Regions from separate parts of the Rhizobium sp. Leaf311 genome, predicted to be linked through region 1. Evidence: predicted binding sites of a transcription regulator. Region 1 holds the regulator's gene; the other holds the start of a gene.
What was found. Region 1 encodes PhoB, which activates phosphate uptake and scavenging genes when phosphate is short. Its sites were predicted from a motif close to TGTCATNNANCTGTCAT; they were not measured.
Positions count from the first base shown of each region.

Region 2: a site for PhoB is predicted at 4,306-4,322, ahead of ASF69_RS17355 (esterase-like activity of phytase family protein). Genes of this name have one in related genera too.

Region 1 covers NZ_LMNZ01000004.1:61,061-66,956, reverse strand. The annotation lists gene ASF69_RS06120 (GcrA family cell cycle regulator) at 1-239, shown strand, start outside; gene ASF69_RS06115 (DUF6481 family protein) at 707-1,096, opposite strand; gene ASF69_RS06110 (hypothetical protein) at 1,135-1,356, opposite strand; gene ASF69_RS06105 (cold-shock protein) at 1,583-1,792, opposite strand; gene phoB (phosphate regulon transcriptional regulator PhoB) at 2,317-3,000, opposite strand; gene phoU (phosphate signaling complex protein PhoU) at 3,132-3,848, opposite strand; gene pstB (phosphate ABC transporter ATP-binding protein PstB) at 3,935-4,750, opposite strand; gene pstA (phosphate ABC transporter permease PstA) at 4,819-5,896, opposite strand, start outside.
Region 2 covers NZ_LMNZ01000020.1:108,493-114,388, forward strand. The annotation lists gene clpX (ATP-dependent Clp protease ATP-binding subunit ClpX) at 1-852, shown strand, start outside; gene lon (endopeptidase La) at 1,259-3,676, shown strand; gene hupB (DNA-binding protein HupB) at 3,878-4,153, shown strand; gene ASF69_RS17355 (esterase-like activity of phytase family protein) at 4,378-5,896, shown strand, end outside.

The sequences.
Region 1 (5,896 bases):
ATCAGTCGATCGATACGGCTCAGGTTCTGGAATATGTGCCCGTTACCAACACATCGCTGCCAACCTCGCTGCGTCTGACGCTGACCGAGTTGACCGAGCGCACCTGCAAGTGGCCGGTTGGCGATCCGCTGAAGGACGACTTCCACTTCTGTGGCTGTGAAGCTTCCGAGTCCTCTCCTTACTGCAAGTTCCACGCGAAGATGGCTTACCAGCCTGTCAGCGAACGCCGCAGGGCCTGAGCGAACTCTTTTAGAACAGCAAAAGCGGGTCCATTTGGCCCGCTTTTTTGTTTGTGGAGAGAGATTGTACGGTGGGCTGAGGCTGACCGTGTCGAATGGCTGTTACCCGCCGACATGTACTGTGCCGCTCAAGGCTGGTGAGAAATCACCATGCCCTCATGGCAAACAGGAGCCAGCTGCGGGAGGCGGCACGTTGGAGTAAGACAGGATGGTTTCTTGTCCGGCCAGGCCAGCGCCGTGAACCGCAGCGATTGCCGCCATAACAGACGCGCATCAGCCGTTTTGAGGCTTACCTACGGAATGACGAAAGGGCGCAATGGGAACGAACGAAAGTGCTGCTCGTATCGACCGGGCAGTCGGAGGAAAGGGAGGCTGGCCCCGAAGTAACGCCAGCGGCGCATTTGCCGGCAGGCTGAAGCGGGACCGGGTGGCCCGCTTTATGTTTGACGAGAACGCCTGTAGCCGGATTAGCCCTGGCGGGCCTTGCGGTTGGCATAACGGCGATCGCGTTCTGCCTTGCGCGCCGCTTCGTCTTCGATGACACGCGCGATGCGGTTCTTGTCGGCCAGCTTGCGGGCATCTTCTTCGGCGCTGGCGGCGGCATCGAGTTCTGCCTGCTTTTGAGCGGCTTCTGCTTCGATGCGGATTTTCTCGTCGCGCTTTTGCTGCTCGCGTTCAGCCTGGCGGGCCCTGCGGGCGTCGGCAACGGCAATCTGCTCGGCCTGCTTGGCTTCGAGCATCGGCGCTGCGGCTTCCTTGGCTGCCTTGTAGGCCTGCAAAAGTGCGGCCTTGGCGTCAGCAGCGGCGCCGCGACGGTCGGCAACTTCGTTTGTTCTGGCGTTTCTTGTGTTTCTCAAATCTCTATTCCAGTTGAAGGGTCATTCCGATCTCGCGATCAGGACTTTTTACCGCGTTTTGTGGGCGCTGGCGGTGGGTTCAGGCTATCCTGCAATTCCTTGGCAAGACGCGCTTCACGCAAGCGTTGGGTCTTTTCATCGCGCGCCTGCGCAATCGAGTTGAGTTCGTCCACGGCGTGGCCGCGAGCGAAGAACTGCGTCTGCGTGGCGCCGAATGCCTTCTCAGCCTGCTGGCGAGATTTGCTGTGTGTTTCGGACATGGATTTTCCTTCCTGTCGCTTCGGCTGAGATCGGGATCGATTTCAAAAAAATGCCGATGCGGAGTGGATTGGGTGGCCGGAGGCGGTTTTCGCAAATGAAAAACGCTCTGGCGCATGTGCCGAGCTGCGGCACAAAAAAAGGCCAGGCAACGTGCCTGACCTCGGTTGGTCTCATACTTTCGACAGTGCCAGTACATCCGTGGTCAAAGGAAAGCAGATTCCGTATTTAAGCAGCCTGGAGATTGCAAGCCGACATTTTGCCCGACTTGTTGTCGCGCTCAAGGTCGTAGCTCAGCTTCTGGCCTTCAACGATTTCGCGCATACCTGCACGCTCTACAGCGGAGATGTGTACGAATGCGTCTGTGCCGCCGTTGTCTGGCTGAATGAAGCCGAAGCCCTTGGTGGAGTTAAACCATTTTACTGTGCCTGTGGTCATAATGAACCCTTTCAAAGCATAAGTGATAGATCACAGAACTGACGCCCTGTGTGCGAGTATAGCGATTTTTTTGAAGGAAAGGGTTAGTTCAAAACGCGGTGCTAATCGCGCGGCAACCAAAGCTCAGCAAGCAAAATATCGATGACCAATTGATAGAGGGTTATTCCCTGATAGTCAAACCTTAAATTACAGATAATTGAAATTCGCTTTTATCTTGCAACGTAAAGGCACGGTCAGAAGAATAATTATCCGTATCGCTATTTCAATTTCCGCAATGCGTCTGTCTGTTGTTTTTACTCAGAAAAATCGCTTAGAGGAGGGAAGCGCGCCCTGCCCTTTTTCGCACCCGAGGGCGAAGTTTGGAGCCGCCGCCAGAAACTGAGAATTTATCCTGGCGATGAACGCAAACGACGGTTCCCTCGGCGGGTAGCTGTTCGATCCTGGCATAAAACAGGAAACGCGCGCCGTGTTCCAGCCGGAACATCCTGCGCGCGTTGTGCTTCAAAAGGGTGTCGAAAGGCCCGTCAGGCTTCCATGGAATAGCCCGCGCCGCGCACGGTGCGGATGACATCCTGCATATTGGAGAAGTTGAGCGCCTTTCTCAGACGGCCGACATGGACGTCCACAGTGCGTTCATCCACATAGATATCGTGACCCCACACGCCATCCAGAAGCTGCGAGCGCGAGAAGACGCGACCGGGGGACACCATGAGGAACTCCAGCAGGCGAAACTCGGTTGGCCCCAGACGCACTTCGCGGGTCTTGCGGTGCACGCGGTGGGTTTCGCGGTCGAGTTCGATATCGCCGCATTTCAGGATGGAGGACAGAACTTCCGGGCGGGCACGGCGCAGCATGGCCTTGACGCGTGCCATCAGCTCTGGGGTCGAAAACGGCTTGACCACATAATCATCAGCGCCGGTCGCCAACCCCCGCACGCGCTCGCTCTCCTCGCCGCGCGCCGTCAGCATGATGATCGGCAGGCGTTCGGTTTCCGGGCGCATTCTTAAGCGACGGCAAAGCTCGATGCCGGAGACGCCCGGCAACATCCAGTCCAGGATCAGAAGATCCGGAGTGCGTTCCTGCAAGCGGATTTCCGCCTCGTCGCCACGGGGAATGGTGTCGACGTCATAACCTTCGGATTCCAGATTGTAGCGGAGAAGAACGCTGAGCGCTTCTTCATCTTCGACAACTGCGATTTTCGGCACCATGGATTTGAACTCCGCCAGTCTGACCAGAGCGCAAGGCGTTCTTCGGGGCGCATTGCGGCCGCTCTGGCATGTTGATCGACACATCGGGCCGACCGAAGGTCATGTTCGACCTTCGGCGCCGATGCTGCAACTCACTCGGTTACTGCGCCAAGCGTGTTGGAACTATCGTCCTTCGGACGCTCGCCTTCCGGCTGGCTGCCGGTGGTCATGTAGTAGATGGTTTCGGCAATGTTGGTTGCGTGGTCGCCAACGCGCTCGATGTTCTTGGCGCAGAACAGGAGATGCGTGCAGGTCGTGATGTTGCGCGGATCTTCCATCATGTAGGTCAAGAGCTCGCGGAACAGCGAGGTGTACATGGCATCGATCTCTTCATCACGCTCGCGGATGGCCTGGGCCTTTTCCGCCGAACGGGTGGAGTAGACGTCAAGCACTTCCTTGAGCTGCACCAGCGCCAGTTCCGACAGGTGCTCCAGGCCACGGGCCAGCTTGCGCGGCACGCCGGTACCGGCAACCGCGATGACGCGCTTGGCGGTGTTCTTGCCAAGGTCGCCCACGCGCTCCAGATCGGCAGCGATACGCAGCGAGCCGATGATTTCACGAAGGTCGGCAGCCATGGGCTGACGCTTGGCGATGGTGACGATGGCCTTGTCGCCAATCTCACGCTCGGCATGATCGAGGATCGTGTCGTCGGATATGACCTTCTGGGCAAGTGCTGCGTCGGAATTGACGAGCGCGCGCACCGCATCGGCGCACATCTGTTCCGCAAGACCGCCCATTTCGGCGATGCGGCGGGTGAGGAACTTCAGCTCCTCGTCATAGGCGGACATGATATGGGAATGTGTCGGCATGTACGAAATCTCCAGTTTCGATGCGCTGGCCCGCAAGCCCGGACGGGCTCAAGCGGTGCCACGCGAATGGTTTTAACTGCGGCAGATCAGCCGAAGCGGCCCATGATGTAGTCCTGCGTGCGCTGGTCATCCGGGTTGGTGAACATCTTGTCAGTGTCGTTTTCTTCGACCAGATGGCCCAGATGGAACATGGCGGTGCGCTGCGACACGCGGGCTGCCTGCTGCATGGAGTGGGTGACGATGACGATGGTGTAGTTTGCGCGCAGCTCGTGGATGAGTTCTTCCACCTTTGCCGTCGCAATCGGGTCGAGCGCCGAGCATGGCTCGTCCATCAGGATGACTTCAGGAGACACAGCAATCGCGCGCGCAATGCACAGACGCTGCTGCTGGCCGCCGGACAGGCCGGTGCCTGATTCATGCAGGCGGTCCTTGGCTTCGTTCCACAGACCGGCCTTCTGCAGGCTGGACTCGACGATCTGGTCCATATCCGCCTTGTTGCGGGCAAGACCATGGATGCGTGGGCCATAGGCGATGTTTTCATAGATCGTCTTGGGGAATGGGTTCGGCTTCTGGAACACCATGCCGACGCGCGCACGAAGTTCCACCACGTCGATGGACTGATCGTAGATATCGTCTTCATCGAGCGTGATCTTGCCCGTGACACGGCAGCCGTCGATCGTATCGTTCATACGGTTGAGCGTGCGCAGGAAGGTTGATTTTCCGCAACCGGACGGGCCGATCAACGCGGTGACCGTGTTCTCGCGGACATTCAGGTTCACGTCGTAAAGAGCACGCTTCTCGCTGTAATAAACGGAAACGTCCTTACCAATCATCTTGTATATTACATCATTCATTTTCTTGTCCAGCGCCTTCTCAACTGCTGCTTCCGACAACATATTCATAATTAAAGCTCCCGGTGTTTGTTTTATCGCATTTCCGGACGAAAAACCGGTCGGCACGTTGTGATGGCCTACCAGCGACGCTCGAAGCGGCGACGCAACAGGATTGCACCCACATTCATGACGATGAGGAACATAAGCAGGATGATGATGGCGCCTGACGTTCTCTCGACAAAGGCACGTTCCGCTTCGTTCGCCCACATGTAGATCTGCACCGGCAGGGCTGTGGACGGATCCATCGGCGTTGTCGGATAATTCGCGACGAAGGCGACCATGCCGATCAGCAGCAGCGGTGCGGTTTCGCCAAGGGCATGTGCCAGGCCGATGATGGTGCCGGTAAGAATGCCGGGCATGGCCAGCGGCAGCACATGGTGGAAAATGGTCTGCATCTTGGATGCGCCAAGGCCCAGAGCCGCAGCGCGGATGGATGGCGGGACCGCCTTCAGCGCCGCACGGGTGGCGATGATGATGGTCGGCAGGGTCATCAGCGTCAGCACGAAGCCACCGACCAGCGAAGCCGAGCGCGGGAAGCCCATGAAGTTGATGAAGACCGACAGGCCAAGCAGACCGTAAACGATGGACGGTACGGCAGCCAGATTGTTGATGTTGACTTCGATAAGGTCCGTCAGGCGGTTCTTCGGTGCAAACTCTTCCAGATAGATGGAGGCGGCAACGCCGATGGGCAGCGACAGGACCAGAACGATCATCATCATGTAGAAGGAGCCGATGAGGGCCACGCCGACACCTGCGGCTTCCGGACGGCTGGATGCGCCGTTGAAGAAGATGCCGGTGTTGAACTCCTTGGCCAGCTGGCCGGCGTCGGTCAGTTGCTTGACCCATGCGAGCTGCTGATCGGAGATGCGACGGTTCTGTTCGTTGACGGAAACGTCGACCTGACCCTTGACCACGCTGTCGAGATCGCCCGAAGCCAGAAGGGCAACGGTGCGGGTGGTTCCAACGATGCTTGGATCGGCCACAACCAGGTCGCGCAACTGTCCGCGGATGCTGTCGGAGATCAGGGAATTGACGGCCTTCAGGGCATCACGATCATCCAGGGATACGCCGAGCGCCTTTGCCACTGCATTGCGGGCAACCACGGGATAGTTCGCGGTCATCAGCTTGCCAGGGTTCTGGGCACGGACATTGTCC
Region 2 (5,896 bases), on a different contig from region 1:
ACCATGGCTGACGCGACAACGCTGACGGAAGCCGGCTACGTGGGCGAGGATGTTGAGAACATCATTCTCAAGCTGCTCCAGTCTGCCGACTACAACGTCGAGCGGGCGCAGCGCGGCATCGTCTACATCGACGAAGTCGACAAGATTTCGCGCAAGTCGGACAATCCTTCGATCACCCGCGACGTATCGGGCGAAGGCGTCCAGCAGGCACTTCTCAAGATCATGGAAGGCACGGTTGCATCCGTTCCTCCGCAGGGTGGACGCAAGCATCCGCAGCAGGAATTCCTGCAGGTGGATACGACGAACATCCTGTTCATCTGCGGCGGCGCCTTTGCGGGCCTCGACAAGATCATCTCGGCCCGTGGCGAAAAGACCTCGATCGGTTTTGGCGCAACGGTCAAGGCTGAGGACGATCGTCGCGTGGGTGAAGTGCTGCGCGAACTGGAGCCGGAAGATCTCGTCAAGTTCGGCCTCATTCCTGAATTCATCGGTCGTCTGCCCGTTCTGGCAACGCTCGAGGATCTCGATGAGGACGCACTGATCCAGATCCTGTCTGAGCCGAAGAATGCATTGATCAAGCAGTACCAGCGCCTGTTCGAGATGGAAGACGTCGAGCTGACATTCCAGGGCGACGCTCTGCGTGAGATCGCTCGCAAGGCAATCACCCGCAAGACCGGTGCGCGCGGACTGCGGTCGATCATGGAGAAGATCCTGCTCGACACCATGTTCGAGCTGCCTACGCTGGAAGGTGTGCGCGAGGTTGTCATCTCCGACGAGGTCGTGAGTGGTGCTGCGCGTCCGCTCTACATCTACGCGGACCGTCAGGAAGAGAAGGCCAACGTTTCGGCTTGAACAACCTGAGCGGATATGGATGGAAAAGCCCGCAACCTGCGGGCTTTTTCGCGTTTTATGCGCAGGAAAGACAGCAATAAGAACCCGCGCGGCCATTTTGCGTTTGGAGCCGATTGCGCTTTCCTGATAAAGTTTTAGAAGTGATTTGCAGCGCGACATGACGTTTTTTTGAAGCTGCGTCGTTTTTCCTGTTTGCCGCCAGGTGCGGGCAACGGAAAAGTTCTGATGTGTCAGGCGTTGTTGCGTATTCGAGGGCTTATCCTGCCTGTGCCAAAGGGTATCTGACCTTGTGACTTGAAAATGGCCGTGGCGAACTCCACTTCTAGTCACGACTGAGAATATGCCGGAACCTCCCCAAGACAGTCCGGCAAGCGTCCTCTTCGGGGGACCATTGAAAGGAAATGATATGACGAACATTACGTCTGCTGCATCTGGTGGTACATATCCCGTACTTCCCCTGCGCGACATTGTCGTTTTCCCGCATATGATTGTCCCACTGTTCGTCGGGCGGGAAAAGTCCATCCGCGCACTGGAAGAAGTCATGGGTTCCGACAAGCAGATCATGCTGGTCACCCAGATCAACGCCAGCGATGACGACCCGGACACGTCAGCAATTCACCGCGTCGGCACCGTTGCCAACGTGCTTCAGCTGCTCAAGCTTCCCGACGGCACCGTCAAAGTGCTCGTTGAGGGCAAGGGCCGTGCGAAAATCGATGAATACACCGATCGGGAAGACTTCTACGAAGCAACTGCCGTTCTTCTGGACGAGCCGGAAGAAGACCCCGTTGAGATCGAGGCTCTGTCTCGTTCGGTTGTTTCCGAGTTCGAAAGCTATGTGAAGCTCAACAAGAAGATTTCGCCGGAGGTTGTCGGTGCTGCTGGCCAGATCGATGACTATTCGAAGCTGGCCGATACGGTTGCCTCGCATCTTTCCATCAAGATCACCGAAAAGCAGGAAATGCTTGAAACGGTAAGCGTAAAGCAGCGCCTTGAAAAGGCACTCGGCTTCATGGAAGGCGAAATTTCCGTTCTTCAGGTCGAGAAGCGTATCCGCTCGCGCGTCAAGCGCCAGATGGAAAAGACGCAACGCGAATATTACCTGAACGAGCAGATGAAGGCGATCCAGAAGGAGCTTGGCGACGGTGAGGATGGCCGCGACGAGATGGCCGAACTGGAAGAACGCGTCGCCAAGACAAAGCTCTCCAAGGAGGCCCGCGAAAAGGCGGAAGCCGAAATGAAGAAGCTTCGTCAGATGAGCCCGATGTCTGCGGAAGCGACAGTCGTGCGCAACTATCTGGATTGGCTGCTCGGTCTGCCATGGGGCAAGAAGTCCAAGATCAAGACCGATCTGAATGCGGCCGAGAAGGTTCTCGAGCTGGATCACTTCGGTCTCGACAAGGTCAAGGAACGCATCGTCGAGTATCTGGCCGTGCAGGCCCGCGCGACCAAGATTCGTGGTCCGATCCTGTGCCTCGTCGGCCCTCCGGGCGTCGGCAAGACCTCGCTTGCAAAGTCTATCGCCAAGGCAACCGGACGCGAATATGTGCGCATGGCACTTGGTGGCGTTCGTGACGAAGCCGAAATCAGGGGTCACCGCCGTACCTATATCGGTTCGATGCCGGGCAAGATCGTCCAGTCGATGAAGAAGGCAAAGAAGGCAAACCCGCTCTTCCTGCTCGATGAAATCGACAAGATGGGACAGGATTTCCGCGGTGATCCATCATCTGCTTTGCTGGAGGTGCTGGATCCGGAACAGAACTCGACATTCATGGACCACTATCTCGAAGTGGAATATGACCTGTCGGACGTCATGTTTGTGACGACGGCCAATACGCTGAACATTCCAGGCCCATTGATGGACCGCATGGAAGTCATCCGTATTGCTGGATACACGGAAGACGAAAAGCGCGAAATCGCCAAGCGTCACCTTCTGCCAAAGGCAATCAAGGAACACGCCCTGCGTCCGGAAGAGTTCTCTGTGACGGATGGTGCCTTGATGGCGGTTATCCAGCAGTACACACGTGAAGCGGGCGTACGTAACTTCGAACGCGAATTGATGAAGCTGGCACGTAAGGCCGTGACGGAGATCATCAAGGGCAAGACCAAGTCGGTCGAAGTGACTGCCGAAAACATCCATGACTATCTGGGTGTTCCGCGCTTCCGCCATGGCGAAGCCGAACGCGAAGATCAGGTTGGTGTTGTCACCGGTCTGGCCTGGACAGAGGTTGGCGGTGAACTCCTGACGATCGAAGGCGTGATGATGCCCGGCAAGGGCCGCATGACGGTGACGGGCAATCTGAAGGAAGTCATGAAGGAATCCATTTCGGCAGCGGCTTCCTATGTCCGCTCGCGCGCTGTGGATTTCGGCATCGAACCGCCTCGCTTCGACAAGTCGGACATTCACGTGCACGTGCCGGAAGGTGCTACGCCGAAGGATGGTCCATCTGCGGGTGTGGCGATGGCAACCGCTATCGTGTCCATCATGACGGGCATTGCCGTTGACCGCAACGTCGCGATGACGGGTGAAATCACCCTTCGCGGACGCGTGCTGCCAATCGGTGGCCTGAAAGAAAAGCTGCTCGCCGCACTTCGCGGCGGCATCAAGAAGGTGCTTATTCCGGAAGAGAATGCCAAGGATCTGGCTGACATTCCTGATAACGTCAAAAATGGAATGGAAATCATTCCGGTTGCCCGCATGGGTGAGGTCCTGCAACATGCGCTTGTGCGTATGCCAGAGCCCATCGAGTGGGATGGCAGCATCGAGACGCCGGTCATTGCAACCGTTGAAGGTGTAGATGACGGCAGTCAGACAATCGCACATTGATGCGTTGCTGTGATCGATGGTGCTAAATTAGCACAAAATCGTTGAAAGGCTGGCAGTAATGCCAGCCTTTTTTGTGAAAAGAACGCTAGACCCCTTGTTTTTCAGGCCATTCCAGCGCTTTTGGGTGGCGGTGCGCGAATAGATAAGTATTCTGCGCCGATCCAATTTGAGTCGTTTCATACCATTGAAAGGGGTGGAAACATGAACAAGAACGAGCTCGTTTCTGCAGTTGCCGAAAAGGCTGGTCTCACCAAGGCTGATGCCGCTTCTGCCGTCGACGCAGTATTCGAAACCGTCCAGAGCGAATTGAAGGCTGGTGGCGACATCCGTCTCGCAGGCTTCGGCAGCTTTACCGTAAGCCGTCGCGAAGCCTCCAAGGGCCGTAACCCATCCACGGGTGCAGAAGTCGATATTCCGGCTCGCAACGTTCCAAAGTTCTCCGCAGGCAAGGGCCTGAAGGACGCTGTTAACTCCTAATTCGCCCTGGCTGTCTGCGCCTGCGGCCTGCGTACGGCATTTGAGGTAGACGAGGAAAATTTTGGCTCTTTGCGCAGTCTTGCGAATGGTTGCCACAAAATGCTGAAAGCCCGGCCACGCGCCGGGCTTTTTGTTTATCATCAAGTTCGCACTGTCATGTCCCTGTCACGTCCATGTCGCAAAAACGCATCCATGCATTTTTGGGGTGCATTGAAGGGGACACCATGACACTTCGTTTTTCCTGTGCTGCGCTGACTGCGGCACTCTTCGCCTCTGCCGCTTTTCCTGCTGCGGCTGAACAGGTTTTCAACCGCATTGCGTCTTTTCCGGTGGCATTGAACCTTCCTTCCGACAAGAAGGAAGAGACCGTCACCTCTGCGGAAATCATCACTGCCAGTGGTGATGGCAAGACGCTGATCTATTCCGACAGTCCGCTGGGCGCGATCGGCTTTATCGACATCAGCGACGCCAAGGCACCGAAAGCGCTGGGCGCGCTGATGATGGACGGAGAGCCAACCTCGGTTACGGCATCCGGAGCCAAGGTCCTCGCGGCCGTCAATACGTCCGAGAGCTATGTGAAGCCAGCGGGCAAGCTGGTTACGGTAGACATCGCTTCTCGCAAGATCGAGACCAGTTGCGACCTGGGCGGCCAGCCTGACTCCGTTGCCATCTCGCCGGACAAGAGCTTCATCGCCATCGCGATTGAGAATGAGCGGGATGAGAAAACCAATGACGGCGCCTTGCCGCAGATGCCAGCTGGTTTCCTCGTTACCATCGGCTTGAAGGACGGTGCGCCGGATTGCGGAACGCTGAAGAAAATCGATGTGACGGGCCTGGCAGAGATTGCCCCGGAAGATCCCGAGCCAGAATTCGTGTCGATCAACGGCAATGGTGAAATTGCGCTGACACTTCAGGAAAACAACCATATTGTTATCATCGACGGCAAGGGCGGCAAGGTAACCAGCCACTTCTCTGCCGGGACCGTCGATCTCAAGGACATCGATACCAAGAGCGATGGACAGTTGGCGTTTTCCGACAAGCAGGATGCGCGCAAGCGTGAGCCGGATGCCGTGAAATGGCTCGGCAATGATCGCATCGTCGTTGCCAATGAAGGCGACTGGGAAGGTGGCGCGCGTGGCTTTACGATTTTCGACAAGGCCGGCAAAGTTGTCTACGAAGCTGGTTCGTCGTTCGAACATGCCGTAGCCGCGCTTGGCCACTACCCGGAAAAGCGTTCAAAATCCAAGGGTATCGAGCCTGAAGGGCTTGAAGCTGCGACATTCGGAGAAGACAAATATTTCTTCGTCTTGGCGGAGCGCGCTTCTGTCGTTGGCGTCTATAAGGATACTGGCGGTGAGCCGACCCTCACGCAGATCCTGCCATCGGGCGTGTCACCGGAAGGTGCGGTAGCCATTCCGTCGCGAAACCTGCTGGTCACCGCCAACGAAGCTGATTTGGCGAAAGATGGCGGAGCGCGCTCGCACGTCATGATCTACGAGCGTTCGGAAGCCAAGGCAGCCTATCCGCAAATCGTATCGGCGCAGAAAGATGGAATGCCGATTGGATGGGGCGCCCTGTCTGGTCTCGTTGGTGATTCCGAGAAAGACGGCATTTTCTACGCCGTTTCAGATTCGGTTTACGGCAATCAGCCATCCATCTTCACCATAGATGCAACGAAGCAACCGGCTGTCATCACCAGCGTCCTCCGCGTCAAGCGCGATGGCACTGCCGCTCAGAAACTGG